Regions from separate parts of the Blautia caccae genome, predicted to be linked through region 4. Evidence: predicted binding sites of a transcription regulator. Region 4 holds the regulator's gene; each other region holds the start of a gene.

Region 1 (7,887 bases), on a different contig from region 4:
TCTCCACCGCGATTTCCTTCTTCACGGTGTCTGTAGTCATGATGGATTCCGCGGCCAGGGTGCCTGCTGCTGCCGTTTCCGAGAGCAGGGGCACCATTTTCTTCACGCCTGCTTCCAGAATATCCATGGGAAGCTGTTTTCCGATCACGCCTGTGGAAGCCACCAGCACAGAATCTTCCGGGATTCCCAGAATCTCGGCCGCCGCCTGAGCTGTCTTTTTGCAGTATCCAAAGCCCTCTTCCCCTGTACAGGCATTGGCGATCCCACTGTTGCAGACAACCGCCTGCGCTGCCGGCGCATGATAGACAATCTGCTGGTCCCATTTGACAGGGGCTGCTTTTACAACATTTGTGGTGAAAGTACCGGCCGCTTTGCAGGGTACTGTGCTGTATATCATAGCCATGTCCTTGGCATTTCCTTTTTTGATTCCCGCCGCGATTCCCGCTGCCTGAAATCCCTGTGCTGCGGTCACGCCGCCGTTAATAACTTTCATCTGCTTCGTCCTCCTATCACTTACGGGAACATGGGCACCAGCTTCAGGCCCTCTGTCTCCTCAAATCCAAACATCAGATTCATATTCTGCACCGCCTGGCCTGCCGCACCTTTTACCAGGTTATCAATAGCGCCCATCATGATCACGCGGTTTGTTCTCTTGTCGATTTTAAAATTCACATCCACAAAATTGCTGCCCTCCACCCATTTCGTCTGCGGGCATACATCCTGATCCAGGATGCGGATGAAATACTCACTGCCGTAATATTTTTCATAGGCTGCACGGATGGTGTCATAGTCTGCGTCCTTTGTCAGGGAGGCATAGGCAGTCACCAGGATTCCCCTGTTCATGGGCACCAGATGGGGGGTAAAATTCAGACAGAACGCTCTGCCTGCCGCATACCCAAGCTGTTCTTCTATTTCCGGTGTATGGCGGTGGGTTGCCACACCGTATGCCTTGATATTTTCATTGACTTCACAGTAGAGATTGTCAATCTTTGCTCCCCTGCCCGCTCCTGAGGTTCCTGACTTTGCGTCAATGATCAGTGTCTCCGGCCGGATCAGACCTTCTTTTACCAGAGGATAACAGGTTAAAATGCTGCAAGTGGTATAACAGCCCGGGTTTGCCACCAGGCGGGCCTTTTTCACGTCCTCCCGGTTGAGTTCACAGAGGCCGTAGACGGCTTCTTCTATAAAGGACGGGGATTTATGCTGGATTTTGTACCACTCCTCGTATACTTTCACATCCTTTAAACGGAAGTCTGCGCTCAGATCCACAATCTTTACTTTGGAGAGGATCTCTTCATTCACCAGAGACGCGCATAAGCCCTGGGGTGTTGCTGTGAAAATCACATCCACTTCGTCGGCCAGGGCCTCCATATTGTCATCCATACATTTGTCATCCACCAGCTTGAACATATTCTGGTAGACCTCGTAGTATTTTTTATCTATGTAGCTTCTGGAACCGTACCATTTGATTTCCACTTCTTTATGATTTAAAAGTAATCTGACAAGTTCGCCGCCGGCGTAGCCGGTCGCCCCGATGATTCCTGCTTTTATCATGTTCTTCAACAACCTTTCTTAAGTAATCTTTATCTTCTTTCATTTCCGCAGCGCTTTGGCCGCTTGTGTATACCTTTATCATACTCCAGTTGTTTTGCATAGTAAAGCTTTATCCTGTCTGCAGCATGATGCATAAAAGTTTCCCTCGATTGCATAATCATACATCTTTTCTGTATAATATGCAAGCCTTTTTTTGAGAAATTTTCCAGTTTTTTTCTGACACACACATTTGTTATTCCATATATTAATTAAGGAAACTTTGATATCAGGTAAAATGATACATAAAATTTTTTTACATTTTTTTCATTTTACTATTGCATAAATATTAAAGTTGTTGTATAGTAAATCATGTCGAAAGCAAATACAAAATTTTAGAACGGGGCACACGGGCTGCGGGAATGCAGATTCGGATATGCTCCGGTACATAGAAAAAGGAAAATACAGGAGGATTTTATCATGAAAGAAAAGGTTATCTTAGCATATTCAGGCGGACTGGACACAACAGCACTGATTCCGTGGCTGAAAGAAAATTTTGATTATGAAGTTATCTGCTGCTGTGTAGACTGCGGACAGGGAAATGAGCTGGACGGATTGGACGAACGTGCCAAATTATCAGGCGCATCCAAATTATATATTGAAAACATCATCGACGAGTTCTGTGACGATTACATTGTTCCCTGCGTTCAGGCAGGCGCTGTCTATGAGCACAAATACCTGCTTGGTACCTCCATGGCCCGTCCCGGAATCGCCAAAAAACTGGTTGAGATCGCAAGGAAAGAAGGCGCCACTGCTGTCTGCCACGGTGCTACCGGAAAAGGAAATGATCAGATTCGTTTTGAGCTTGGGATCAAAGCTCTGGCTCCTGATCTGAAGATCATTGCTCCATGGCGTATGACCGATGTATGGACCATGCAGTCACGTGAGGATGAGATAGAGTTCTGTAAAGCACACGGCATCAACCTTCCTTTTGACGCAAGTCACAGCTACAGCCGTGACCGTAACTTATGGCACATCAGCCATGAGGGACTGGAACTGGAAGACCCGGCACAAGAGCCCAACTATGATGACCTGCTGGTTCTCGGCGTAACACCGGAGAAGGCTCCGGATGAAGGGGAATATGTGACCATGACCTTTGAAAAAGGTATTCCCACAAGCCTGAACGGAAAATCCATGAAGGTTTCCGAAATCATTACAGAGCTGAATGCCATGGGCGGAAAGCATGGTATCGGTATCATTGATATCGTGGAAAACCGTGTTGTAGGCATGAAATCCCGCGGCGTATATGAGACACCGGGCGGAACCATCCTGATGGAGGCTCATGACCAGTTGGAAGAACTGATCCTGGACCGCGATACCATGGAGACAAAGAAAAAACTGGGCAGCCAGTTTGCCCAGATTGTATATGAAGGAAAATGGTTCACACCGCTGCGCGAAGCGATCCAGGCATTTGTGGAAAGCACACAGCAGTATGTGACAGGTGAAGTGAAATTCAAACTGTACAAAGGCAATATCATCAAAGCCGGTACCACTTCTCCGTACAGCCTGTACAGCGAGTCACTGGCATCCTTCACAACCGGAGACCTGTATGACCACCACGATGCAGATGGATTCATCACTCTGTTCGGTCTGCCGCTGAAGGTTCGCGCCATGAAAATGGCAGAGGCTGCAAAAAGCCAGAATAAATAAGCCTGTATTTTCTTTTACTTATATTTTTATGCGGAAGGCAGCCGGGAGATATCCCGGCTGTCTTTTTGTATGGCAAAATCCGGTCAGGTGGGTAATCTATAGATGCAGTCTGCCAGACGGGAACCCCCGCCTGACGCTGCCAAGAAATTTATAGATTATCTTGTCAACGCAAAGGCTCCGACAAGATAAGCAAAAATTCATCTTTTTATACCAAAAAGACCCGGCGTTCAGACCGGGTCTCTGTTATTAATCTTCGTCCACGTATCTCTGAATATTGGACGCATTGACATATTTCTTTGTCTCCTCACCATTGATGACAATGAGGGTCGGTGCCTGCATCACACCGAATTTCCGTGCCAGCTCCGGGTTCTTCTCCGCGTCCACCAGCTCGTAGTCCTCGCCTTCCAGCATTTGCTTGGCGATCTTGCAGTTGGGGCAGGTCTCTGTGGTAAAGAGATACTTTGCCGTTACCTGTCCGTTCCTGGTCTCCTCTATCCTCACATCCTCTGCTGTCATGGCCACCGTTTTAGTGCTGCCCTTAAAGTCCGAGTGGGCAATATCATAAACGGTACGGTTCTTGTACTCCTGGCTCTTTCCGTCATTCCAGTTCTGCACCGGACGGTAATAGCCTGTAATACGGCTGTAAACCTCAGCCTTCTTACCGCATTTCGGACAGATAAAATGTTCGCCAGAGAGATAACCGTGGTCTTTGCAGACAGAATATGTAGGTGACAGTGTATAGTATGGCAGACGGTAATTCTGCGCTATTTTTCTTACAAGAGCAGCAGCAGCTTTCCAGTCAGGCAGCTTTTCTCCCAGGAACGCATGGAATACGGTACCGGAGGTATACAGAGTCTGCAGTTCGTCCTGAATATCCAGGGCATCGAAAATATCCGCTGTGTAGTCCACCGGAAGATGGGAGCTGTTGGTGTAATACGGTGTGTCCCCTTCGTTTCCTGCTGTTTTGATATCCGGCCAGCGTTTTCTGTCGTGCTTTGCCAGACGGTAGGAGGTGGATTCTGCCGGAGTTGCTTCCAGGTTGTATAAATCACCGTACTCTTCCTGATAATCTTTCAGGCGCTCTCTCATGTGGTTCAGCACACGTTTGGAGAATTCCTGAGTTCTCTCATCAGACATGTCGCATTTCAGCCATCTGGCATTTAAGCCGGCCTCATTCATGCCCAGAAGACCGATGGTGGAAAAATGATTCTCAAAGCTTCCCAGATATCTTCTGGTATACGGGTAGAGTCCCTCGTCCAGAAGTTTTGTGATCACATCCCTCTTGATTTTCAGGGAACGGGCTGAAATATCCATCATATGGTCCAGTCTGCGGAAGAAATCTTCCTCATCCTCTGCCAGATATGCGATCCTCGGCATATTGATGGTCACAACGCCCACGGAACCGGTACTCTCCCCTGAACCGAAGAAACCGCCTGTTTTCTTTCTCAGCTCTCTCAAATCAAGGCGGAGACGGCAGCACATACTCCGGACATCACTCGGCTCCATATCACTGTTGATATAGTTTGAAAAATACGGGGTGCCGTATTTGGAAGTCATCTCAAACAACAGCTTATTGTTCTCTGTATCTGACCAGTCAAAATCCCTGGTGATGGAGTAAGTGGGAATGGGATACTGGAAACCGCGTCCATTGGCATCTCCCTCGATCATGGTCTCAATGAAAGCTTTATTCACCATATCCATCTCTTTTTTACAGTCTTTGTATTTAAACGGCATCTCTTCCCCGCCTACAATGGCCGGAAGCTCTGCCAGATCATTCGGTACGGTCCAGTCCAGAGTGATATTGGAGAAGGGTGCCTGGGTACCCCAGCGGCTCGGTGTATTGACGCCGTAGATAAAGGACTCCACACATTTTTTCACCTCAGGATAGCTTAAGTTGTCAGTCTTGACAAAAGGTGCCAGGTACGTGTCAAAGGAGGAAAATGCCTGGGCGCCTGCCCATTCATTCTGCATAATTCCCAGGAAATTCACCATCTGGTTGCAGAGCACACTCAGATGCTTGGCCGGGGAGGAGGTGATTTTTCCTTCAATGCCCCCAAGACCTTCCTTGATAAGCTGTTTTAAGGACCAGCCTGCGCAGTATCCTGTCAGCATGGACAGGTCATGGATATGGATATCCGCGTTTCTGTGTGCCTCAGCGATCTCCGTATCGTAAATCTCAGACAGCCAGTAATTGGCCGTTACGGCACCGGAATTGCTCAGAATCAGTCCCCCCACGGAGTAGGTCACTGTGGAGTTCTCCTTGACTCTCCAGTCCTCCACCTTCACATAGCTGTTTACAATCTCTTTGTAGTCCAGAATGGTGGACTTCATATTGCGGATTTTTTCTCTCTGTTTTCTGTACAGGATATAGGACTTCGCCACATCAGAGTAACCTGCCTGAATCAGAACATTCTCCACACTGTCCTGAATATCCTCAACAGAAACCTTTCCCTTTACAATTTTCTTCTGGAAATCTGAAGTCACACGGAGTGCCAGCAGATCCAGCATGTCACTGCTGTATTCATTCTCCGTGGCATCGAATGCCTTCTTGACTGCTTCGGCAATCTTATCCAGCTTAAATTCTGCGATTTCCCCATCACGTTTTACTACCTGAAACATTCCTTTTCCTCCTTATATGTAAAGAAGCAGGACCATCTTGCCGCCCCGCCTCGCATTCACAGAGAATAGCCTCTGTATAAACGCTGTAGGTCTATTGTAGCAAAGGTTATACTTTTCGTCAACCGTAAAAACTACCATATATTGTAAACATTCTTTGAATTTTCCAATATATGGTAGTTTTATTAATCAAATTATTAATTCCTGCGTTACTCTTCTGCGGCCTTTGACCGGTCGGTATAACGGCTTACAGACGTCCGAAAATATCCTTTGGAACCCTTGCTTTTACTGCGATTCCGCCGTCTGTATACTCCTCCTCCATGAGCTGTCCGTACTTGCGGATCTGCTGCAGAATCCCTGCATCTTTATAAGGAATCACGCGCTCCAGATAGATCTGGTCTTCCGTCACGATTTTTTCCAGCACTTCTTTGAGCCGCTCCAGGCCCTCCCCTGTTTTGGCAGAAATGCGCAGCACATGGTCAGCATTAAAATCACTGAGGATCTGTTCTCCGGAAAGTTTATCCTGCTTGTTGAAAAGTGTCACCACCTTTTTATTGGTCACTTCCAGTTCCCGGAGGGTATCATATACCACACGCATCTGGTCTTCCATCTGAGGATTGGAAGCATCCACCACATGCAGAATGATATCCGCGTATTTTGCTTCCTCCAGGGTACTTTTAAATGCCTCGATCAAGTGATGGGGCAGCTTCCGAATAAAGCCAACGGTATCCGTCAGATAGACTCTGGTTCCCCCGGAAAGCTCCAGCATTCTGGTTGTCGGGTCCAGTGTGGCAAACAGTTTGTCCTCAGAAAGGACCCCGGCATCTGTCAGTGTATTCAAAAGGGTAGACTTACCCGCATTGGTATACCCTACAATAGCGGCTGTCATGACACGGTCCCTTTTCCGGCCCTCGCGCAAAAGCTCCCTGTGGCGCTTCACCTGCTCAAGCTCCCGCTTTAACTGGGAAATGCGCTCCTTGATCAGACGCCTGTCCATCTCCAGCTTCTTCTCACCGGGACCTCTGGTTCCGATACCGCCGCCCAGACGGGAAAGGGAATTGCGCAGCCCCACAAGCCGCACTGCCCGGTAGCGAAGCTGTGCCAGCTCCACCTGGATCTTTCCTTCGCTGGTGGAGGCGTGATCCGCAAAAATATCAAGTATCAGAAGAGTCCTGTCCATCACCTTACAGTCCAGCTCCTGCTGCAGGTTGTTCATCTGCACCGGCGACAGCTCATCATCGCAGATAATGCCTGTGGCATCCAGCGCCGTGAGCAGCATTTTCAGCTCCTCCATCTTGCCCTTTCCCACATAGGTACCGGGATGGATCCGCTCTCTTTTCTGGATCACCGTTCCCACCACCAGTGCACCTGCTGTTTTTGTAAGCTCCGCAAGTTCTTCCACGGATTCCTCCGTATCGTCGCCGTCCCCCTCCTGAACGCCTACCAGGATGACACGCTCCTCTGCTTCGTTTAAATCGTATAACTGCATAAAAATCTCCTATAATATGTCTCTGTCAACTTGTCTTCCTGCTGTCCGCAGAGATAATCTGTAAAACTGTCTTATCATCATAACGCTTTTTCTATATGCTGACAAGGGTACATTTTTCACAAAAACATCTTGCAGTACCGTGATGGTTTTCTTTTCGGTAATATGATAAGAATTGAAATGTTCCCCCAATACAGAGCCAGGCGGATTTGTCAGCAGCGTGAATGCAGCTTCACACATGCCGGCAAATCCGCCTGAATTTCCATAAAGACATCTATACACATTCTTTTCTCTCATATATTTTTGAAGAGATAATATAGGATGCCAGCAAAAATACAATACAAAATACTCCAAATCCTGCCACTGCCATGTTCTGGTTCCGATACAGAAAATCTGTCATAGAGTTGTAAAATGCGGAATTTGTAAACATAGAGCTGAAAAATCCCACTACCACAACGGTTCCTGAAAGTAAGTACTGAACTTTTACCACTCCTACTTTATATACGACGGGAATGAAAATTCCCATTAACAGAATGTAAACAGAC
Region 2 (7,887 bases), on a different contig from region 4:
AAGGCACATTATTATCCGGGTGCAGACTCCTTCCTGGTCAAGATGATCGCAGATAAAACGACCGGTGAATTCCTGGGAATCCAGGTATTGGGAAAGGGCGCTGTGGATAAGATGGTGGATATCGCTGTAGTGGCACTGAGCATGAAGGCCACTGTGCAGCAGCTGGAGCATCTGGATTTTGCATATGCGCCGCCGTTCTCAACAGCGATTCATCCCTTTGCGCACTGCATCAATATCCTTCTGAACAAAATGTCCGGTTCTTTAGATACCTTTACGCCGGTTGAGTTCGCAGAAGGCAAGGCAGAGGGCTACAAAGTGATTGACGCATCCCTGAAACCGACTCTGGAAGGTGTGGAATTTATGAATCTGGAGGAGATTGACGGTGAAGTGGAAGGTCATCCGAAGGATGAGAAGATGCTTCTTGTATGCGCAAAAGGTAAGAGGGCATATATGCTGCAGAACCGTCTGAGATATTACGGATACACCAATACCAAGGTTCTGGAGGGCGGAAGCACATTCAATGGAGAAGATCTGACAGAAGACTGAAGAATGATGTAAAACATAACGGCAGGAACGCACAAGACAGGCAAGACCAGAAAAGATAAAAAGTTGGAGGAAAGTAGAAATGGCAACATTAACAGTGAGCAAAGAAGATGAGAAAAGAGTAAAGGCCCTGGGCTTTTTGAACAACAAGGGAACGGATAATTTTTCCGCCAGGATCATAACCAAGAACGGAAAAATTACAGCAGAACAGCAGATATGTATTGGTGAGGCAGCAAAACTGTTCGGCAACGGCGGGGTGACATACACCACACGTCTTACCGTGGAAGTTCAGGGAGTCCCATATGAGAAAATTGATGAATTTCGTGCCTATATCCAGAAATGCGGGCTGGACACAGGCGGTACCGGTTCTAAAGTGCGCCCTGTAGTATCATGTAAAGGAACCACCTGTCAGTATGGCCTTCTGGATTCCTTTGGACTTTCCGAAGAGATTCATGATGAGTTTTATGTAAACTGGCATGATGTAAAACTGCCTCACAAATTTAAAATCGCAGTGGGCGGATGTCCAAACAACTGTGTGAAACCGAACCTGAATGATCTGGGTATTGTCGGTCAGCTCATTCCAAACTTTGATCAGGATATGTGCAGCGGATGTAAGAAGTGCAGCGTTGTGAAAATCTGTCCCATTGATGCTGTGAAACTTGTGGACGGGGTCATGGAGCTTGACCGGGAAAAATGTATCAACTGCGGACGTTGTATCGGCACCTGTCATTTTGACGCCATTGAGGACGGCACCTACGGATATAAGATCTATCTGGGCGGAAGATGGGGAAAGAAGATCGCCATCGGAAAGCCTATGAGCAAGATCTTTACAACCAAGGAAGAGCTTATGAGTGTAATTGAGAAAACCCTTCTTCTGTACAGGGAACAGGGAAAGACAGGAGAACGTTTCTCTGATACGATTGAGCGTCTTGGATTTGAGAATGTGGAGGCACAGCTTCTCTCCGATGAGATCCTGGAGAGGAAAGAGGAAATCCTGTCTGCCAAACTGCACGAGGTGGGCGGAGCTACCTGCTAAGATGCCTTACCGGCTGCATAATGACAGCTATGAAAAATGTCTTTCTGCATTGACAAAAGAATTATGGATTGCTATGATTAATAGCAAAGAAACGAAGAGGGTATCTTTTACAGACACCCTCTTTTTTCTCTGCGGGCAGGTGCGGGAATGCGCTGCCCGGGGAAAAGAAAATGAAGACACAGGATACAGAGCAAAGGAGGCAGCAGCGATGAAATTTACAAAGATGCAGGGAATCGGCAATGATTATGTGTATGTGAATTGTTTTCAGGAGACAGTGGAAAATCCGTCGGAAGCGGCAAAGAAGGTCAGTGACCGGCATTTCGGCATTGGGTCTGACGGGCTGATCCTGATCAAACCCTCAGAAAAAGCGGATTTTGAGATGGAAATGTACAATGCGGACGGCAGCCAGGGCGCCATGTGCGGCAACGGCATCCGTTGTGTGGCAAAATATGTGTATGATTACGGCCTCACAGACAAGACAAGGATCAGTGTGGATACGAAAAGCGGCATCAAGTACCTGGATCTGACTGTGAAAAACGGCAGAGTGGCTCTGGTGAAAGTGAATATGGGAAAGCCGGAATTCCATACGGAGAACATTCCCATGAAGCACAGAAAAGAAAAGGTCATCCGTGAGCCGTTGGCTGTGAAGCAGCAGGTCTATGAGGTGACGGCAGTATCCATGGGAAATCCCCATGCGGTGGTGTTCATGGAGGATGTGAAAGGACTGGATATTAAGGAGATTGGTCCTTATTTTGAGAAACACGAGGCATTTCCGGAGGGTGTCAACACAGAATTTGTCCGTGTTTTAGATGAGAAGACTGTGGAGATGCGGGTCTGGGAAAGAGGCAGCGGGGAGACCCTGGCCTGCGGGACAGGAGCCTGTGCTGTGGCGGCAGCCTGCGTGATGAACGGATATACAGAGGAGGAGGTAACGGTAAAACTGCTGGGCGGTGACCTGAAGATTTTCTGGGACAGAAAAGAGGACACCATCTACATGACAGGTCCTGCGGAAGTGGTTTTTGACGGTACGATCGAACTATGAGATTTCGTATGACAACAGAGGACAAGCGCTTCTACGGAAATGTGATGCGGCTTGTCATGCCTATGGCACTTCAGAACCTGATCAACGTGGGGGTTACCTCCACGGACGTGATTATGCTGGGAAGAGTGGGAGAGACAGCGCTTTCCGGCGTTTCCCTGGCGAACCAGGTATATTTTATCCTGTCCCTGATCTTCTTCGGACTGACCTCAGGGGCCTGTGTGCTGACTGCCCAGTATTGGGGAAAGCAGGATACCCGGACCATTGAGAAGGTCATGGGCATGTCCTTCCGCATAGCGATCCTGTCCGCTGCGGTATTCACGGCGCTGGCGCTGTGCATGCCGGATCTGCTGATGCGGATCTTCACCTCAGACGAGGCGATCATTGCGGAGGGTGTGAGCTATCTTCGGATCGTGGCGTTTTCCTACATACTTGCAGCGTTTACCAATGTATATCTGAATATTATCAGGAGTATTGAGCGTGTAGTGATCGCGACGGTGGTGTATGCCACATCCCTGTCCGTCAATATTATCCTCAATGCGGTTTTTATTTTCGGTCTTCTGGGCGCTCCCGCCCTGGGGGCTGCAGGTGCGGCTATCGGCACGCTGTGCGCGAGAGCTGTTGAGGTCATTATTGTCGTATATTATGCCCGGAAGAAAAATGATGTAGTGCGCATCCGCATAAAGGATATGTTCAAAAGATACAAATGGCTGGAAAAAGACTTTTTCGTGTATGCCTTCCCTGTGCTTCTCAATGAGTTTGCCTGGGGCGCAGGCATGGCTGCCATCTCGTCCATTGTGGGGCATCTGGGCAGCGCGTCTGTGGCTGCTCATTCCGTGGCACAGGTGTGCAGACAGTTGTCCATGGTCATTGCATTCGGTATCTCCAACGCCACTGCCATCATGATAGGCAAGGCGATCGGGGAGAAGAAAGAGGCGCTTGCCAGGGATTACGGCAGCCGGTTTGCAAAGCTTTCCCTTCTGTTCGGAGCAGCGGGCGGTATCCTGATCCTTGTGATCTCACCCTTTGTGTGCAATATGCTGAAACTGACGCCTCTGGCGAAATCCTATCTCCAGGTTATGATGGTGATCATGTCCTACTATGTGGTGGGACAGTCCTTCAACTCCACTTTGGTGGTAGGCGTGTTCAGAGCCGGGGGAGACACTATGTTCGGGCTGTTCCTGGACGTGGGAATCATGTGGCTGTGCTCCATTTTCGCTGCAGCTGTGGCGGCCTTTGTGATACACGTACCCATGCCATGGGTTTACATAATCCTGTGCAGCGATGAGGTGATCAAAGTGCCGTTTTCCTGGAAGCGATATAAAAGTTATAAATGGCTGAATAATATTACGAGATAAAAAATATTGAAGCCTCAAGGCTTTCGTGGGGATATTGGATTAAATTCATCTGGATTTTGTGCAATATTCCCACTTCCCTTTCAGAAAGAAACATGATATACTTTGTGATACAAAATCTGGTAATAACAAAAGAATAAAATAATAAGTGACACAAGATGTAGTGCTGCAATGAGGTGAAGGCAATGATTTATGTAATTAAGAAAGATGGAACAAAAGAAGAATTTGACGTTCAGAAAATAGTCAGGGCAGTCAATAAATCCGCGGAAAGGATCATGTACAGTTTTACGGAGAAGGAGATTGACTTCCTGTGCAGATATGCCACAGACAAGGCGGAGTCCCTGGGGAAGAAAGAAATTACGATCCAGGAAATGCACAATATTGTGGAGGGGGCTTTGGAGCAGGTAAACCCTGCGGTTGCCAAGAGTTACCGGGATTACAGAAATTATAAGCATGATTTTATCCACATGATGGACGAGGTCTATACCAAGAGCCAGTCTATCCGCTATATCGGGGACAAGAGCAATGCAAACACAGACAGTGCGCTGGTTGCAACCAAGAGAAGCCTGATATTCAATGAACTGAACAAGGAACTTTACCGGAAATTCTTTATGAACCGCAATGAGCTGCAGGCATGCAAGGACGGCTATATTTATATTCATGACCAGTCTGCAAGGCTGGATACCATGAACTGCTGTCTCTTTGACGTGGCAAATGTGTTAAAGGGCGGATTTGAGATGGGCAATGTCTGGTACAACGAGCCGAAGACACTGGACACTGCATTTGACGTTATGGGGGATATTATCCTGAGCACCGCTGCCCAGCAGTACGGCGGTTTCACGGTGCCGGAGGTGGATAAGATTCTGGCCCCTTATGCAGAGAAAAGCTACAGAAAATATAAAGAAGAATTTTTGAAATATGTGGACCCGGAGTGGGAGCATGCACAGGACAGGGCTGAAAAGTACGCGTATGACAAGGTACACCGCGACTTTGACCAGGGCTGGCAGGGGATTGAGTACAAGCTCAATACCGTCGGTTCCTCCAGAGGAGATTATCCTTTTGTGACTGTGACGCTGGGGCTTGGAACAGAACGTTTTGAGAAGATGTGCAGCATTTCCCTCCTCAATGTGCATAAAGAGGGGCAGGGAAAAGCGGGACACAAAAAGCCGGTACTGTTTCCGAAAATCGTCTTTCTCTATGATGAGGAAATTCACGGAGAGGGCGGCGTAAGCGAGGATGTGTTTGAGGCCGGCATTGCGTGTTCGGCAAAGACCATGTATCCGGACTGGCTGTCTATGAGCGGGGACGGCTATATTTCCAGTATGTACAAAAAGTATAAAAGGGTGATCAGCCCCATGGGATGCCGTGCCTTTTTAAGCCCCTGGTATGAGCGCGGCGGCATGACACCTGCGGATGACAAGGATGTGCCTGTATTCGTGGGAAGGTTCAATGTGGGTGCAGTCAGCCTGCATCTGCCCATGATCCTGGCAAAGGCAAGAGCGGAGAACCGTGATTTTTACGAGGTGCTTGATTTCTATCTGGAAATGATACGCCAGCTTCATATCAGAACCTATGACTATCTGGGAGAGATGAAGGCATCCACCAATCCCCTGGCCTACTGTGAAGGCGGCTTTTACGGCGGGAATCTGAAACCCTCAGACAAGATCAAACCGCTTCTGAAGCCCATGACAGCTTCCTTCGGCATCACGGCCCTTAACGAGCTGCAGGAGCTGTACAACGGAAAATCCATTCGGGAGGACGGGGCCTTTGCCCTGGAAGTACTTCAGTATATCAACAGCAAGGTGACGCAGTTTAAGGAGGAGGACGGAAATCTGTATGCCATCTACGGTACCCCGGCAGAGAGTCTCTGCGGTCTGCAGGTGGAGCAGTTCAGGAAAATGTACGGTATCGTGGAGGGTGTATCCGACCGTCCCTATGTAAGCAACAGTTTCCACTGTCATGTGACGGAGGAAATGACCCCGATTGAGAAGCAGGACTGTGAGGGCCGTTTCTGGGAACTGTGCAACGGCGGCAAGATCCAGTATGTGCGTTATCCCATAGGGTATAACACGGATGCGATCCGTGCTTTGGTGAGAAGGGCAATGGCGCTGGGATATTATGAGGGTGTGAATCTCTCTCTGGCCTACTGTGATGACTGCGGACATGAAGAGCTGGAGATGGATGTCTGCCCGGTCTGCGGTTCCACCAACCTGACGAAGATAGACAGGATGAACGGGTATCTGTCATACAGCCGCGTACATGGCGATACCAGACTGAACACTGCCAAGATGGCGGAAATTGCGGAGCGTAAATCCATGTAATGATGGCTGCCCTTTTTGGGGCAGCCTTTTTGCGCGGAATTTTGAGGTTTTGTGACGTTTTTCCATTTCCTTTTTTTTAGAATTGTGGTACGATTAATTGGATTTCGTTTTGTGCGGAAAATGGGAAAAGAGTAAGACACAGGGGAGAGAAAGGACGGAAAAACTATGAACTCTTATACTTATTTACTGGACCTGGCGCTTATACTGCTGAGCACCAAGGTCTTCGGACTGCTTACCAGAAAAGTGAGGATGCCCCAGGTGGTGGGTGCGCTGCTTGCGGGACTGCTGCTGGGACCGGCCTGTTTCGGGATACTGAAGCAGACAGAGTTTATCCATGAGGTGTCGGAGATCGGCGTGATCGTGCTGATGTTCTGCGCAGGCCTGGAGACAGATATTGATGAACTGAAAAGGAGCGGCAAGGCATCCTTTGTCATTGCGCTGTTAGGTGTGCTGGTACCGCTTGCGGGAGGTCTTGGAGTGGCCTGGTTCTTCAACAGGCCGGGCATGATAGAATCCAATGCTTCGGCAAGTATCATGCTGCAGAATATTTTTATCGGTGTTATCCTTACCGCTACCAGTGTGAGTATCTCAGTGGAGACCCTGAAAGAGATGGGCAAGCTGAACACCAAGGCCGGAAATGCCATTCTGGGTGCAGCCATTATTGACGATGTGCTGGGGATTATCGCGCTGACAATCATCACAAGCCTGGCGGATTCCAGTGTAAATGTGGTGGTTGTGTTTGCGAAGATCGTGGGATTTTTCGTGTTCGTCGGTGTGGGAGGCTATCTGCTTCACGTTATTTTTAAAAAGTGGGTGAAGGGTTACGAGAGGGATCTGCAGCGGTTTGTCATTATCTCATTTGTGATCTGTCTGCTCTTTTCCTATTGTGCAGAGAAGTTCTTCGGAGTTGCGGACATTACAGGTGCATTTTTCGCAGGTCTGATCATTACCAAGACAACGCATACCAATTATATTGCAAGGCGGTTTGGGATTTTATCCTATATTCTGCTGTCTCCGGTATTCTTTGCCAGCATCGGTATTCAGGTGGAGCTTCCTGATATGAGTCCCATGATCCTTGTCTTTGCAGTGGTTCTGGTCATCGTGGCAGTGCTCACGAAGATCGTGGGATGCGGAATAGGAGCCAAAGTCTGTCAGTATAAGAACAAGGACTGTATCCGCATCGGTATGGGCATGGTGTCCAGGGGTGAGGTGGCGCTGATCGTGGCAGCAAAGGGCAACGCAGTGGGTCTGATGTCCTCCTCTCTTCTGGGGCCAGTTGTTGTGGTGGTGGTCATCACAACCATCATTTCACCTATTTTACTTAAGCTGAGCTTCAGTGAGAAGAGCGGCAAGGTGGAATATGAGCAAAATGAATATGCAAGGCTTATGGAAGAGGCTGAGGCGGCCGGAAAAAGTGATGCATCCCGTTATGTGGGCGGAAAGCAGCAGGCAAAATAGAGACGGAAGGAAGTACGACAGATGAAGCTGAATCAGGCGGATATATTGCAGAATTACCGCATAACCAGCGTTCAGGAACAGGAAAAAATCCAGCGGCGCCTGGAGGCGCTGGGAATCCTGGAGGGTACAAAGGTA
Region 3 (7,887 bases), on a different contig from region 4:
CTCTGCCAGTCCCGGAATCACATGGTCCGCACTTACAGAGACCAGTTCCGAAAGCCCCTCTGCCCCGTATCTCACCTGTTCTCCCGCGGCATTCAGGAAATCGAAGCCCAGAGCCTGCAGCATGCCAATGCCGCCGTCGTTGGTAGCACTGCCCCCAATGCCCACAATAAATCTTCTGCAGCCCTTTTCAATGGCATCCCTTATCACTTCTCCCACACCGTAAGTGGTGGTGTGAAGGGGATTTCTCTCCTTCGGTGCAAGCAGTGTAATGCCCGCTGCCCCTGACATCTCTATAATGGCTGTCTTCGTATCCTCAATGATACCGTATTCACATGTTACCGGTTTTCCGAGGGGACCTGTAACGGTAACGCGCTGAATCTCTCCGTTCATACCGCCCACCAGCGCCTCCACGGTGCCCTCGCCGCCGTCCGCCAGAGGCCGGATTTCCACTTCAGCCTCCGCACACGCCCGTAGAATCCCTTCCCGTACAGCACTGCCCGCCTCCATGGACGACAGACTTCCCTTCAGTGAATCAATGGCTGTCACTACTCTCATATCTTTCTTCCTCCCGTATCTCTTTTTTTCTAATATACCAAAAACCCGGTTTTCCGAAAATGTTATATATAATAATTTTTTTAATCTTTTCTTTAAATTTATGGTATTTATACCAATACCCTGTTATACTTTATCCAGATTCATTTTAGCACGAAAGGGGAAATCTCCTATGGACAATCCTATTGATAAAAAACTGGCGCAGCAGATCGTAGCGACCGTAAAAGACGTGTGCGGACAAAATGTAAATTTTATTGACCATACAGGCATCATCTATGCCAGCACAGATGAAAAGAGAATCGGAAGTTTTCATGAAATCGGAAAACAGGCCGCTGAAAAAGGAGAAATGCTGGAGGCAGATACGGACAGCCAGTTTGCCGGAACCCAGAAGGGTGTCAACCTGCCCATCTTTCATAACGGCTCCCTGGTGGCAGTCATCGGCATCAGCGGGCCTCCGGACCAGGTGCGCAAGTATGCCTATCTGGCGGAACGTATCACCGTTCTTCTGATCCGGGAGAGGGAGCTTAACACCTTCAGCCGCACCCAGGCGGAGAAGATGCACTATGTCATCCACTCTCTGATCAACCGGGAGAACCTGTCCCAGGCTTATCTGCTGGATACCCTGGAACATTTTAAGATCAGCCGAAACGGCAGGTACCGACTGCTGCAGATCCATATCCACTCCGGCAGGTCTCCTATGAATACCGCGGAGGCGGAGCAGAAAATACAACGGCTCTTTACCCGCACCGACATCACGCTTTACACCTTCAACTTTCCCAGTGAATACCTGGCTGTGGCGGACAGCCGCAGGTTTCCTGTGATCTCCCCCATCCTGGAGGAATTTGCCGTCTCCCAGAAAGGGCTGCTGAAAATAGCCGTTGGCAAAAGCTGTCCCATTTTCCAGCTCTCAGAGTCCGGCCATACGGGAACTGCCGCGATGAAAAGCATTGCATCCTCCGATATCCGGCATTATGCGGTCTTTGACGACCTTACTCTGGAACTTGTCCTGGCCTCCGTGGACGAGGGCTGCCGGGCGGAATACCTCAGAAAGACCCTGGACGCGCTGGACGCAGAGGATATTTCCCTGCTGTCAGCCTATTTTGAGGAGGATATGTCTCTGGGGCACACCAGCAGCAGACTGTTTCTTCATAAGAACACGCTCCAATATAAATTAGACCGCATTTACAAAAAATGCGGCCTGAACCCCAGAAGATTCCGCGATGCCACGGTCCTGTATCTGGCCCTGAAGCTGTCCTGATCTTCTCACATTTGACTTTCTCACGCTTGATTTTCTAACAAAGGAATGGCTACCGTAAGTGAGTGGATCACAGTGACCCCCTCACAGGTCTTATCACCCTTTCTGTCAAGCAGCAAAGCCGTGATCCCCGCCGCTGCCGCTCCCGCAACGTCTGAGGTGACAGAATCCCCGATATGGATGACCTCCTCCGGGCCAAGGCCGCTCACCTCCAGAGCTTTTTGGAAGATTTCCCGGTGGGGCTTATATGCCCTCACCATATCCCCGCAGATGATACCGGCCGGGTGCAGGTCCTTGTCCCGCATGCCTTCCTCCACATAGGAAAGGCCATTGTTGCTGATAACATAGATGGGTACCCTGCATTTTTCAAAGAACTCTGCCGAATCGGGAAATGCCGGCGCATACATCCAAAACCGCTGGCAAAGCCTGTGCAGCTCCTCAAAATTCTCTTTGAGATGTATTTTCCGGGCACACTCCTCCAGTGCCCGGTCCACGATCTCATCCTCTGTGATATAGCTGTCTTTATAACTGACGGCTTCAAAATTCTTGATCAGCTTCCACCAGTAGGCCAGCATTGCCTCCATACTCTCCATATCACTATTTCTGTAGCACCGCTTCAGCATCTCCATGCCGTCCGGACCGCCCTCCTCAATGATAGTGCCCGTGTAATCCAAAAATACTGCCTTTATCATCTATCTGTTTCCTGCCTTTCATAAATTCACACCTGCAGTCAGAGGTATATTTTATTTTCCTTTCTGCCGCTGCAGGTCTTTTTCATTTTTACGGAGGCTGCCTTCCGCATGATCCGGTTTACGTCCCTCGCCTTCCGGGGACAGACGGAAATACAGCGCATACAGGAAATACATTTCTCCTTGTCCACCTCCGACGGATTGCTCTTCGGAATTGCGCCTGCCGGACATTTTGCGGCACAAATTCCGCATTTCGTGCAGGATTTGCCGGCTTTTGGCTTCAGGGGAATGCCGCTGTAGCTTCTGTATGGTTTATTTCCCGGCACGCTTACGCTCTTCCCTTCAGCCTGTCCATCCAGCTTTTCCTTTATTTTCTTTGAAAATGCCTGCAGTTCTGCCCTGTCCTTCTCATCCGGCCTTCCTGCACCGAACTGCCTCATAACCGAATGCTCCGCCACAGCCGCAGATGCCGCCGCACAGCGAAACCCAGCATCCGTAAGCGCCTCTTTAAGCTCCAGCAGCGTGTCATCAAAATCCCTATTTCCGTACACTGCCGCAAGGACCGCCCGCGCCCCGCATCCCTTCATCTGCCCAAGCGCGTTAAGAGCTGCCTCCGGCACCCTTCCCCCAAAAGAGGGAACTCCTACAATGCAGATATCTTCCTTTTCAAAGACATACCCTGTATAATCTTTCCCAAAAACCGACAGGTCAATCTCCTGTTTTTCTTCCCTCCAGGCACTGCCCAGCATATCTGCCACCTTTTTCGTCCCGCCTGTGGGGCTGAAATAAATATTATATATTTTCATTCTCTGTCCTCTCCTTTACCTTTTCCGGGCATACATCCATCATTTCCTCTGCATCCCTCCACAGTTCTGCCACCAGCTTCAGGCTGCTGCTTTTCGGATCCAGATAATAAAAATTCATGGTTCCCCGTCTGTTCACCGCAATGATCCCGGCCTCCATCAATATTTTCAGATGGTGGGACACTGCAGTGCGGGAAATGTTGGTGTTCTTCTGAATCTGTCCCACACGCAGTCCTCCCTCCCCGCAGTGCTCGATCAGAGTCCGGATCATATGCTGCCTCGTCTCATCCCCAACCGCAGAGAGCGCAGGCTGGCAGAGGACAAATTTTTCCGCAAACCGTTTTCTGCGCTCCTCCAGCGTGATTTCTTCCATACGAATCCTCCAATGGTCAATATTTATCGACTATTATAGGACATATCCGGCTGTACTTCAACATTGGTAAAGAAAATCGGGTTCATTAAACAGACCGCCGTATAGCCTGTTCCCAAACTGTACGGCGGTCCCTTATTCCTCTGTTCTGTGATTCATTAATGGCATTTGCTCCATCCGCAGCTCTTACAGATGTTGCACCCCTCTTCAAAGACAAGAGCCTCCCCGCACTCCGGGCAGTATATCTTGTCCGTCTCCGGTGCGGTCACTGCTTTGGCTTTTGGAGCCTTCTTGTGGGAACGTCCGCCCAGGTCTTTCTCCTTCTGGGCAAGCTCTGCCTGCATCTCATTATACATATCCATCAGGGCATTGCCCACGGCCATAGGACAGCATGCCCCTTTGCTGGTATCTTTCCTCGTCACCCGGCGCGCCGTGTAGGACGGACAGGAGCCGCTGGAATTGAGCTGGTCCACAATGGTCTCGATGTCAATCCCGCCTCTGGCACTGATGGAGATCATTCTGGAAAGTCCGACCATGAAGTTGTTGCAGCCTCCCGTGGAGCCTTTGCTCAGGTAAGTTTCCAAAAGCGCACCTGTATGGGGATCAAAAAGCGCGATACAGTGAAGACTGCCGCAGCCGGTGATCAGCTTCCGCTTCTTGCCCACCACATCGTCTGTGACCAGAATGATATCGCCTCTCTTCAGTCCCTCTCCTGCTGCCACCTTTTTCGTCTCCTTGGTGTTCAGTATCCCTGTCCGTCTGCAGCCGTCGCGGAAGATAGTGATTCCCTTCAGCCCGCTCTCATAGGCGTACAGATACAGGCTCTCTGTCTCCTCCACGGTAAAGCTGTTCGGCACATTCACAGTGGAGCTGATGGACGCGTCAATATGCTTCTGCCACACAGACTGCATGTCAATCCTCTGTCGGTAGTCCAGTGTCATGGCTGTGACAAAATACTCCGGCAGGGACTTGTCATCCTTTATCTCAAACTGCTTCATATAGTTTTCCACGATTTTTGTGTACACCTTGTAATACACATCCGTCCCGTGCAGGGATTCTGTCTTCCGCTCATAGTAATTGGCATAGACAGGCTCAATGCCGCCGGAAATACCCAGCATGGTGGACAGGGTTCCCGTAGGCGCAATGGTCAGAAGCTGTGAATTGCGAAGGCCGTATTTGCCCACAAGATCTCTCGTCTTCTCCGTGGTATTTGCCATAAAATACGGGGTCTCCATGATTTCCTCCACGCAGCAGGCCGGAAATGCACCTTTGTCCCTGGCAAGTCTGGCGGAAGCCGCAATAGCGGCGTCTGCCATGGCAAAACCGATCTTATCGCACATCTCCACCGCCTCGGTCTCCCCATAGGTGATTCCCAGTTTGATCAGGGCATCTGCAAGCCCCATGATGCCAAGACCGATCTGGCGCCATTTTTCCACGCTCTCCCTCTGCTCGTCCAACGGATGCAGGGGCAGCCCCTCTTCCAGGACTTCATTCAATGCGTTCACGGATGCCTGCACACACTTCTTAAAGCTGTCGAAATCAAAGAACGCCGTATCTGTAAACGCATTCTGCACAAACTCCGCCAGGTTCACACTTCCCAGCAGACAGCTTCCCCCTGCGGGAAGCGGCTCCTCTGCGCATGGATTTACGCCCGCGTAGGCAAAATCCTCTGTATTACTCAGCAGGTTCCACCCTGTGATACGGTCCCAGAACAGGGCGCCCGGCTCTGCAAAATCCCAGTTTGTCTCCGCGATCCTTCTGAACAGTTCCCTGGCATTGACAGTCTTCTCGATCACTTCCCCGGTAACTTCCCGTGTGTAGTGCAGAAGATAGTCCTTATTCTCCTTGACAGCTTCCATAAAATCCTCATGGATGCGGATGGAAATATTGGCCTTTGTCACCTTATCCAGGTCTGTCTTCAGATCAATAAACTCCTGCACATCCGGGTGGGAGCAGTCTATGGAGATCATAAGCGCGCCCCGCCTTCCGTTCTGTCCGATCAGGGAAGTGACAAGGGAGTACAGTTCCATAAAAGATACGGAACCGCTTGTCTCCTTGGCCGCATTGTTGATCTTGGCCCCTCTGGGACTTAATTTTGATATATCAATGCCGCACCCTCCGCCGTAGCTGTAGGTCCGCGCCAGTTTTCTCGCACAGTCAAAAATACTTTCGATCTCATCTTCCGGTGGTGTAATGACATAACAGTTGGAATACGTCACCTTTCTGTTCTGCTTCTGAAGTCCTCTGTTGGAAAGGATCCTGCCGCCGAACAGGAATTTCTTCTGCCGGATATACTCTCCAATCTCCTCATTTCCCCCGCTGATCCTTGTAAGCCAGGCCTCGAAATCCTCATTTTCGCAGCAGTATTTCTTTGCCCAGATATCCATACCAAGCTGGTTCTCCTCTCCCAGCCACTCTTCTATTGTCATGTTATCGCTCCTTATCCAGATTTAGTCAACGATTTTAATATTACCACAATATATAGGGCAAATCAAGGTTTGAATGACATTTCCGAAGCAGCCACACGTCAGACCGGGGATTTTTGCAGTCTGTGTGCATGCTTTTGCTGCTGAGAAGCCGAAAGACTGGATCGTAAAATTCTATTCTACACAGTCATTCTGCGCAGTCGGAAAGGAGGCGGCAGATTCCCTGTAATTTTTCGGGCTGATGCCGTACCGCTGTTTGAATATCTTGGAAAATGTCAGGGGATTTTCATATCCCACCTGGGCCGCGATCTGATTCACAGGTAAATCTGTATTTTTCAGCATTCCCACTGCCTTCTCCATTCGCAGATTCACTAAAAACTGCTGGGGAGAACAGCCCATCAATTTCTTAAAGCTCTTTGCCAGATAGCTTCTGTTGATGCCGATCCGGTCAGCCAGTTCATCTACCCTTACCTTCCGGTTATAATTCTCCACCAGAAACTCCTTGGCGTAGCTGACATAGGCTGCTGCGGAATAGGGGTATGTATCCTGGGTTTTATAAAGCGTCTGATACTCCTCAATAAGCTCTGACAGGAACCACTGCATCATGCTGTTTCTCCGCAGTTCATTCACCAGGGTAAGCTGGGGTATCTCCAGCATCCTTCTGATGATCTCATGGAGACGTTCCGTGCAAGTGACCTGTCTGACCAGCCGCTGCTGCCCGAACCCTGCCTTTGTGAGACATTCATAGGCTTTCAGACCGGAAAAGCCAATCCACATATAGACCCATGGCTCCTCCCGGTCTGCCTGATAGCTGCCCTTCCTGTAGGGCGGGATCAAAAACGCGTCGTTTTCCCCCAGATGAAAGGTCTGGCCCTCAATCTCCAGAGTGCCCTTCCCCCTCAGAATAATATGGATCAGGTAAATGGAACGTTTCGGCGGACTGTGGAAATAACCCGGCCTGCACTCCTCAATGCCGCAGTAGTTCAGCGCCAGTTCTACGGAATCCTGGCTTTCATTGTCCAAAAAAGCTTTGAATCTCAAATTCATCCCCGGGTTATGTTCCATTTTTCCTCCTATCTGTCCAGCCACCATCTGAGCACATCCCGGATCTGCACGTCCCAGCAGTCCCAGCTATGGTTCCCTTCGGATTCCTTCGCAGTCACTTCGATGCCCAGACGCTTCATGTGCTCCCAGGTACGTATATTGTCCTCATAGAGAAAGTCCTGCCTTCCGCACCAGGCATAAAGCCTGGGCATATCCTTCTTGGAAACCTTTCTTCTGCGGGCCAGTTCCCACAGATCATTGTCTGAGCCTCTCACAGGCGCCCCGCTTCCGAAGATTCCGTCCCAGAGCATCTGTGAATCCGGTTCCTCCTCCCTGTGCCTTTGCCGGGCTGCCGCAATATCCAAAGCCCCCGACAGCGCTGCCGCCGCACCGAAATTTTCACTGCCGTCAAGAGCAGACTTCCATGCGCCATAGCCGCCCATGGACACACCGGCTGCCAGAATATCCTCTCTTCTCTCAGAGATATTGGGGAAAAATTCCCGGCAGATACCCGGAAGCTCCCGGCTTATGTAAGTCTGGTAACGCATGCCGTACTTCGTGTCCGTATACCATCCCAAATGTACCTCCGGCATGACCACCGCAATCCCCAGCTCACTGACATAGCGCTCTATGGAAGTTCTCCTGCACCATGTGGTGTGGTCATCCGTCATACCGTGCAGCAGAAACACTGCGGGATACTTTCCCTCCCGCACTGCCCCTGTCATACCAATCTGTCTTCTGGTCCTCT
Region 4 (7,887 bases):
CCGATGGGTGTAATCTTCAGCCGTCCGTTTTCCTTGATCTCAGAGACCATGGCCCCAAGCGTGTCCACATGTGCCTCCAGGAGAACACCGTGTTTTACGTCGCCGCTTTCCAGATCCACCAGCACACCGCCCTTGACGGTTTTCTGCGGATGGTATCCCAGACGTTCATACTCTGCCATCAGGTAATTGGCAGCCTTTTGGGTGTATCCGGAGGGACTGTCAATTGCCAGCAGATTTTTCATTTGCTCCAGAATATAATCCAGATATTTGTCCATAATGATATCCCTTTTCTTTTTTTGTCACATTTCCATCCTTTTTATGTTTTATCCGCCGGGCCATATATACAAACGGTGTATCAAGCAGACTGGTAAATACAAAAATTACATAACTGGATACACAGATGCGCAGAAGCACCGGAAACTGATACATGCCCCAAAACGCGCCAAAAGTATACAGAACAGTATTTAAAAGCTGTGACACCAATGTGGAACCATTGTTGCGGAGCCATAAAAATCCCTCTGCGTTTCCAAAACGTTTTGTTGTAAATGCCCACCATTTATGGTAAGCCCAGACATCAAATTTCTGAGAGACCGCATAGACCAGCAGACTTGCAAACAGCAGGCGCGGCGTATTGGAAAATATGGTATGGAACGCAGGACTTGCCCAGTCACTGGCAGAGGGGGTGTATAAAAGCCACATCTGGGAGATCAATATAAAACAGCAGGAAGTACAGATTCCCAGATTGACCGCCTTCTGGGCCTGCTTCTTGCCGCCAATCTCACTGATGATGTCCGTTACAAGAAAAGACGAGGCAAAGAGCACGTTTCCAAGCGTCTGCTCCATGCCGAAAGCACGCACCATGAGCAAGACCTCAATATTGGCTGTGATGGTACAAAAAACAGTCCATCCATACAGACCGGAAATATCAAAAAAGTAATACGCCAGCAGTACAAAACTATAAATCAGTACCAGGGATAAAATCAATAAAATCTCATTGCTCATACTTGTCACCTACCCCGAATTCCGTATTTTCCATTAAGATATCCACCCGGTCATTTCCTATATAAACAGGATAGAGATTTTCGGCAAAAAGCCGGATCACATCCCGGTCCGGTTTCATTTTCGTGGAATTTTCTACCATAATATTGATACAGACCCTCTCAAACAAAGACAGGCCGGTCTCAATATCTTTTTTCATGGAATTGAGCGTCTGACCTGTCAGCCCGAACAAAAGACACACCTCATCCGCATACTTTGCAATCTCCTGTGGTGATTCGGCAGTAATGCCCTTTTTGAGCACTTTTTCGCGAAAATCAAAATCAAAGGTTTCCACTCCCATTTTAATCTTCAGGCGGATACCCTTCTCAGCAAAAAAGTCCCGTGCCTTTGGAATCTCATCCTTGTGCATCCAGTGACACTCAAAATGCAGTTCATGGATTTCTTTTTCCTCGCAGACACTGCGTATCCGTTCCAGAGTCTTTTTATCCAGGTCACAAAAACTTCCCGAATTGATCACTTCCAGTTTCTTAAAACATCCTGTGACTTTTGCAAGCTCCCTTTCGTTTAAAAGGAAATTGGCCTCCTCATCCCTGGAAAAATCCAGATGATAGTCACAGAAGGAGCAGCGGCGCCATTTGCACCCGTTTCCCCGAAGGAGTAAAATCTCCCTGGGATTTTTTTCCCGTATCACACTGTAACGGTTACTTGGTTCTTGAATACTCATTTTTTCCTCCTTAGTTTTATTTATAGACAGGATGGTTACGAACTGTCTTTGGCAGTTCAGCTTATCTGAACTGTTGCCATTCTAGCAGAAAACATACAAAAATACAAGTGAAAATCATTGACGTAAGACGTCCATATGTACTATACTTACCCATAGGTAACTTTACATAACATAAGTTCAAGGAGGACCTTTACATGAAATGTCCATTTTGCAATCAAGACAACACCCGCGTCATAGATTCCAGACCGGTTCCAGATAATAATTCCATCCGAAGGAGAAGACAGTGTGACGAGTGCGGCAAGCGCTTTACCACTTACGAGAAAATAGAGACGATCCCACTGGTTGTTATCAAAAAAGACCAGAGCCGCGAACAATACGACCGCACCAAGATCCAGGACGGCATCATGCGTGCCTGCTACAAACGCCCCATCTCCGTAGAGCAGATTGAAAAAATCATAGATGAGATCGAAACCGAGATCTTCAACAAAGAAGACCGCGAAATCCCCAGCACCGAAATCGGCGAAATCGTCATGGACAAACTAAAAGACCTTGACGCCGTAACCTACGTCCGCTTCGCCTCTGTCTATCGTGAGTTCAAAGACGTAAACACCTTCATGGACGAATTGAAAAAAATCCTGAATTGATAGGTTTCGTGGAGCGGCGGGCAGATCCAGCCTTGGCCATGTCTCCAAAATAATACTTGCAATCCCCCCACCATTCCGCTACAATAACCATGACAATTAAATAATGAGGGAACTTCAAATGTTTAAAGGAGAAACCATGAAAAGAGCAAGATTAATACCAACACTTCTCTTTGCACTTACCCTGACTATTGTACTCGGCGGCTGCCAAGACAAAAAGGAAAGCGGTAAAGAGTCCAAAAACAACGAAAGTTCCACAGAAACAAAAGCGGAACCAACCATGGGAGGTTCCATTGTAGTAGGAATTCCTCAGGATATTGAGGATAGTCTTGACCCACACAAATCGGTAGCGGCAGGAACAAAAGAAGTCCTATTCAACATTTATGAAGGCTTAGTAAAGCCTGATGAAAAAGGCAATTACATCGATGCAGTAGCCCAGTCGCACACCATTTCAGAGGACGGCAAGACTTACACCTTTACACTTCGTGAGGGCGTAAAATTCCACAATGGAGCGGACGTTACCGTAGACGATGTGAAATATTCGATCGAGCGATGCGCCGGTATCACGGAAGGAACAGAACCGTTGATAGCGGCGTTTTCTAATGTGGAAAACGTCGAAACCCCCGATGACAAAACCATTGTCATCCATTTAAAAGAAGCTGACACAGAATTTCTGGCCTACCTCATTGTGGCTGTCATTCCCAAAGATGCCCAGGATCTGGCGACCAACCCTGTGGGCACAGGTCCCTTTATGTATGCATCCCGGTCTCCCCAGGAGAATATTAAGATCAAAAAATTCGCAGACTACTGGGATACGGAAAACCAGGCATATCTGGATGAGGTCACCTTCAAGGTGGTAAGTGACAGCAATGCTATTGTGACCGGATTAAAGGGCGGCTCTCTGGATATGGTAGCACGCATTGATTCCAACCAGTCTGCCCAGCTTAAAGGTGAGGATTTTACCATCTATGAAGGCGGCATGAATCTGGTGCAGGCATTATACCTGAACAATGGAGAGGCACCCTTTGACAACGTAAAAGTACGTCAGGCACTCTGCTATGCAGTGAACCGCCAGGATGTGCTTGATATGATCGCGGACGGAAAAGGAACCATAATCGGCAGCAGTATGTTCCCTGCATTTGACAAATACTACATGCCGGAGCTGGCAGACAAATATCCGCAGGATGCAGGTAAAGCCAAAGCCCTGCTTGCGGAAGCCGGATACCCGGACGGATTTGACATGACGATCACAGTGCCATCCAACTATCAGCAGCATGTGGACACTGCCCAGATACTGGTGGAGCAGTTAAAACAGATTGGTGTCAATGCCAAGATCCAGCTTGTGGAATGGGACAGCTGGCTCAGCGATGTTTACGGCGACAGGAAATTCCAGTCTACAGTAGTCGGTGTGGACGCAGCTTATTTAAGCGGCCGTGCTCTGCTGGAGCGTTTTACCTCTGATTCTTCTAAAAATTTCATTAACTTTCATAATGAAGAGTATGATAAACTCTATCAGCAGGTAAAGAAAAGCACAGACGATAAAGAACAGACAGAACTCTACAAGAAGATGGAAACCATTCTTGCAGATGACGCGGCAAATGTCTACATTCAGGATATGGCTTCAGAGGTTGCTCTCAGAAAGTCATACAGTGGTTTTGAATTCTATCCGCTGTACGTTCTGGATCTGGCAAAAATCTACAAAGTAAAATAAAGCCCGGCCGGATGTACCGGGGAAACATACACGGAAAAGGAGAAAGACAGAATGAAATATATTGTGAAAAAAACAGGAACTCTCATTATAACATTGTTAATTGTCTCTTTTCTGTCCTTTATGGCTTTTTCCGTGATCCCCGGTGATGCGGCAAAATCAAAACTGGGAACAGAGGCCACAAAGGAACAGGTAGAGGCACTGCAGCATGAGATGGGCCTGGATAAACCGGTTCTGGTCCGCTACGGCCTGTGGCTGAAAGATTTTGTAACAGGAGACATGGGTGAGTCCTACAGTTATTCCATGCCGGTGCAGGAGATGATCGCGGATAAAATACCTGTCAATCTTACCATGGTACTCATGGGATTTTTTATCATCCTGCTGTTTTCCATACCTCTCGGCATTTTTACTGCCAGCCATGAGGGCGGGATGCTTGACCGTTTTCTCATGACATGTAATCAGGTGGTCATGTCGGTTCCCGGTTTTTTTCTGGGTATTTTGATCACATATGTATTCGGACTGGTGCTTAAATGGTTCACACCTGGAGCCTATGTCTCCCCATCCGAAAATTTTGGCGGATTTTTAGCCTACCTCATAGCGCCCAGCATAGCCATCGCTCTTCCAAAAAGTGCAATGGCGGTGAAAATGCTGCGCAGTTCCGTGATCACCCAGCTTCACATGGATTATGTGCGCACTGCTTACAGCCGCGGAAACAGGACAGGGCGTGTCCTCGGCAGGCATGTGCTGAAAAATGCACTGATTCCGGTGCTCACGTTCTGGGCTATGACCATTGCGGATATTATGGCAAACAGCATTATTCTGGAGCAGGTGTTTACCATTCCCGGCATGGGCAGCCTGCTGATCACCTCCATTTCCAACAGGGATTATCCTGTCGTCCAGGGAATCATTGTGCTGATTGCAGCAATGGTGGTGCTCATCAATTTTACGGTTGACATTTTATACGGAAAAATAGACCCGCGGATACGCATGGATGCTTAGACAGGAGGAGAGAAGATGAGAAAAGACAGAAAAAACAAGTCGGGCAATCTGATCATCGGTGCCTCTCTGGCAGGATTCATGCTGTTATTTCTGCTGATTGGCCTTTTGTACACGCCTTATGATCCTGACGCCATGAGCGGCGGCGCTAAATTCGCGGCACCTTCCCTGGCGCACTTATTTGGATGCGATCAGTTTGGGCGTGATATTTTAAGCCGTGTCATGAAAGGAACAGGCACCACCTTTTTTGTGGGCGCGGCGACCGTTATGATCGGGGGCGGAATCGGCCTTTTGGTGGGGGCGTTTACCGGATATTTTGGCGGATGGCTGGATGAGATCCTTATGCGTTTTAATGATGCGGTTGTCTCTTTTCCAAGTATTTTGCTGGCCCTGGTATTCATCAGTATCTTAGGACCTGGAAAATACAATGTGATCCTGGCCCTTGGTGTTGTGTTCATTCCCAGCTTTGCCAGGATGACGAGAAGTGAATTTATATCCCAGAGGGAAATGGATTATGTGAAAAGTGCAAGGCTTATGGGAGCTTCTCATCTGCGGATCATGTTTATACACATCCTTCCCAATACCCTGCCAACTGTTCTGGCTACGGCTGCCATTGGATTTAACAACGCGGTGCTGGCTGAGGCGGGCATGAGTTATCTGGGAATCGGTGTGCAGCCTCCGGATGCCAGTCTTGGAAGAATGCTGTCTGAGTCCCAGGCATATCTGGCGACAGCGCCCTGGTGCGCTCTTTTTCCCGGGGTGGCGGTTATCCTCCTGGCACTGGGATTTTCCCTGTTAAGTGACGGGCTGCAGAAGAAAGGCGGGAAGTAATATGGCATTACTGGAAATAAAAAATCTGGCAATTGAATTTCATGATACCGTACCGCCCACAAAAATTGTGGAGAACATTTCTTTTTCCATGGAGGAAGGGGAAATACTGGGAATCGTAGGGGAATCCGGTTCAGGCAAAACGCAGACGGCCCTTTCTGTCATGGGTCTTTTGGGCGAACATGCCAAAATGCCCAGAGGAGAGATTTTGTTTCAGGGCAGAGATATTCTGAAGATGCAAAAAGAAGAGTTGTGGAAAATACGGGGCAGAGAGATCGGCATTATTTTCCAGGAACCCATGACATCCCTGAATCCGGTCATGACAATCGGAGAGCAGGTGGAGGAAGCCATGCGAATTCACAGCCATTTCAGTGCCCGGGAACGAAAAGAAAAGGCACTGCAGATGATGAAAAACGTGGAGCTTCCCAATCCGGAGCTTCTGTATGACAAATATCCCCATCAGCTCTCAGGCGGCATGCGTCAGCGTGTCATGATCGCGGCAGCTCTTGTGATGGGGCCCAAGCTTCTGATTGCGGATGAGCCCACCACAGCACTGGACGTGACCATACAGGCCCAGATCTTAAAGCTCCTTCAGAAAATCAACAGGGAACAGGGAACCGCAATTCTCTTTATCTCCCATGACCTGGGTGTTATCCGTCATCTATGCAGCCGTGTTATTGTCATGAACCGGGGAAAAGCTGTGGAACAGGGAAGTGTGCAGGAGATATTTGAGCATCCTTCCATGGAATATACAAAAAAACTCCTGGCAGCCATACCAACCAGAAGAACTTCTCTCAGAAGGCGGTCAGCAGCAAAACAGGAAAGGGGCGGGGCATAATGGAACCTGTACTGGAAGTAAAACACGTAAGTGCATCTTACCGTGAAGGCAAAAAAGAACAGCAGGTGCTGAAGGACATTGATTTTACGGTCCATAAAAACGAGATTCTGGGTCTGGTCGGAGAGAGCGGATGCGGAAAAACCACACTCTCCAAAGCAATCCTGGGATTTGTAAAAGTGCAGGATGGTGAGATCATACATCACACCGGGAATCCCCAGATGATCTTCCAGGACCCCTATTCCTCCCTCAACCCTTCAAAACGTGTGGCATGGATCCTGGAGGAGCCGCTGCGCATGCAGAAAATACCAAAAGAGGAGCGGCGCAGGAAAGTCCTTGCCATGGCAGAAAAGACAGGGCTTTCCAAAGAACACCTGAAACGCCGTCCCCGGGAATTATCCGGCGGCCAGCGGCAGAGAGTGAGTATCGCGGTTTCTCTTCTCCAGGAATCACAGTTCATCATTGCGGATGAGCCGGTGTCAGCCCTGGATGTTACCATTCAGCGGCAGATCATGGAACTGATCATAAAACTACAGGAAGAGATGAAGTTTTCCGTTCTTTTCATTTCTCATGATCTGAATGTGATTTATCAGATGTGTGACAGGGTTATGGTGATGAGAGATGGCAAGATTGTGGAAGAAGGGAATGTGGAGGAGGTATTTGCCAGTCCGAAGGCTGATTATACAAAAGAATTGATGGCTGCTACAATGGATGTGGAAGAATAACGGCATTTGGCGGACGCCGGGTCTGGCCATAAGCTTCCCTGTACGGACGGGAGCAGAGAACTTCCGAGCTAACACGCAACCCGCACTAAGTTCGTCGCCTTAGGGCTCTTCACTAAGTGCTTGCTAGCGTGTGGATCTCGTAAGATTCTCTAAGCGCTCCTAAACGCCCGTACAGGGAATCTTATGACCAGACCCGCCTGTTTTTCAATATGGGAATATACCTCCAGAATAACTGTGCCACGAAATAGATTATAAACTGCATGAAAAAGAAATTTCCTGTATTTACCTATAAGTTCAATAGAAATATCAGGGCTATATGTAATAATAAAGAGGTTTTGACAAGAATCATAATAATTTACCCATAATTTTTGTCTTAAGTAAAAAAATCATATGCAATATCTGGAATTACATTTTAAAAGTCTCTTATATTT

The links. The regulator NrdR, encoded in region 4, represses ribonucleotide reductase genes. The targets are predictions, from matches to a motif close to CACAANATNTTGTG.
Region 1: WMO65_RS16790 (ribonucleoside triphosphate reductase) is a predicted target of NrdR. The motif match lies at 5,992-6,005, and genes of this name have one in related genera.
Region 2: nrdD (anaerobic ribonucleoside-triphosphate reductase) is a predicted target of NrdR. The motif match lies at 4,126-4,139, and genes of this name have one in related genera.
Region 3: WMO65_RS13570 (adenosylcobalamin-dependent ribonucleoside-diphosphate reductase) is a predicted target of NrdR. The motif match lies at 6,143-6,156, and genes of this name have one in related genera.

Annotation. Positions count from the first base shown of each region.
Region 1 is NZ_JBBMFP010000016.1:4,132-12,018, reverse strand. Features, by position in the region: gene argJ (bifunctional glutamate N-acetyltransferase/amino-acid acetyltransferase ArgJ) at 1-493, opposite strand, end outside; gene argC (N-acetyl-gamma-glutamyl-phosphate reductase) at 514-1,554, opposite strand; gene WMO65_RS16795 (argininosuccinate synthase) at 2,011-3,240, shown strand; gene WMO65_RS16790 (ribonucleoside triphosphate reductase) at 3,487-5,859, opposite strand; gene hflX (GTPase HflX) at 6,104-7,345, opposite strand; gene WMO65_RS16780 (ABC-2 transporter permease) at 7,617-7,887, opposite strand, start outside.
Region 2 is NZ_JBBMFP010000022.1:28,471-36,357, reverse strand. Features, by position in the region: gene WMO65_RS20165 (FAD-dependent oxidoreductase) at 1-546, shown strand, start outside; gene WMO65_RS20160 (ferredoxin-like domain-containing protein) at 626-1,579, shown strand; gene dapF (diaminopimelate epimerase) at 1,788-2,621, shown strand; gene WMO65_RS20150 (MATE family efflux transporter) at 2,618-3,976, shown strand; gene nrdD (anaerobic ribonucleoside-triphosphate reductase) at 4,159-6,294, shown strand; gene WMO65_RS20140 (cation:proton antiporter) at 6,460-7,752, shown strand; gene WMO65_RS20135 (FeoA family protein) at 7,774-7,887, shown strand, end outside.
Region 3 is NZ_JBBMFP010000011.1:38,975-46,861, reverse strand. Features, by position in the region: gene WMO65_RS13595 (glycerate kinase family protein) at 1-555, opposite strand, end outside; gene WMO65_RS13590 (CdaR family transcriptional regulator) at 725-1,810, shown strand; gene WMO65_RS13585 (HAD family hydrolase) at 1,831-2,499, opposite strand; gene WMO65_RS13580 (EFR1 family ferrodoxin) at 2,538-3,302, opposite strand; gene WMO65_RS13575 (ArsR/SmtB family transcription factor) at 3,289-3,672, opposite strand; gene WMO65_RS13570 (adenosylcobalamin-dependent ribonucleoside-diphosphate reductase) at 3,828-6,098, opposite strand; gene WMO65_RS13565 (AraC family transcriptional regulator) at 6,270-7,160, opposite strand; gene WMO65_RS13560 (alpha/beta hydrolase) at 7,169-7,887, opposite strand, start outside.
Region 4 is NZ_JBBMFP010000023.1:62,196-70,082, forward strand. Features, by position in the region: gene WMO65_RS20670 (M42 family metallopeptidase) at 1-275, opposite strand, end outside; gene WMO65_RS20675 (queuosine precursor transporter) at 220-1,002, opposite strand; gene WMO65_RS20680 (radical SAM protein) at 992-1,723, opposite strand; gene nrdR (transcriptional regulator NrdR) at 1,918-2,367, shown strand; gene WMO65_RS20690 (ABC transporter substrate-binding protein) at 2,504-4,075, shown strand; gene WMO65_RS20695 (ABC transporter permease) at 4,127-5,071, shown strand; gene WMO65_RS20700 (ABC transporter permease) at 5,087-5,899, shown strand; gene WMO65_RS20705 (ABC transporter ATP-binding protein) at 5,901-6,734, shown strand; gene WMO65_RS20710 (ABC transporter ATP-binding protein) at 6,734-7,456, shown strand.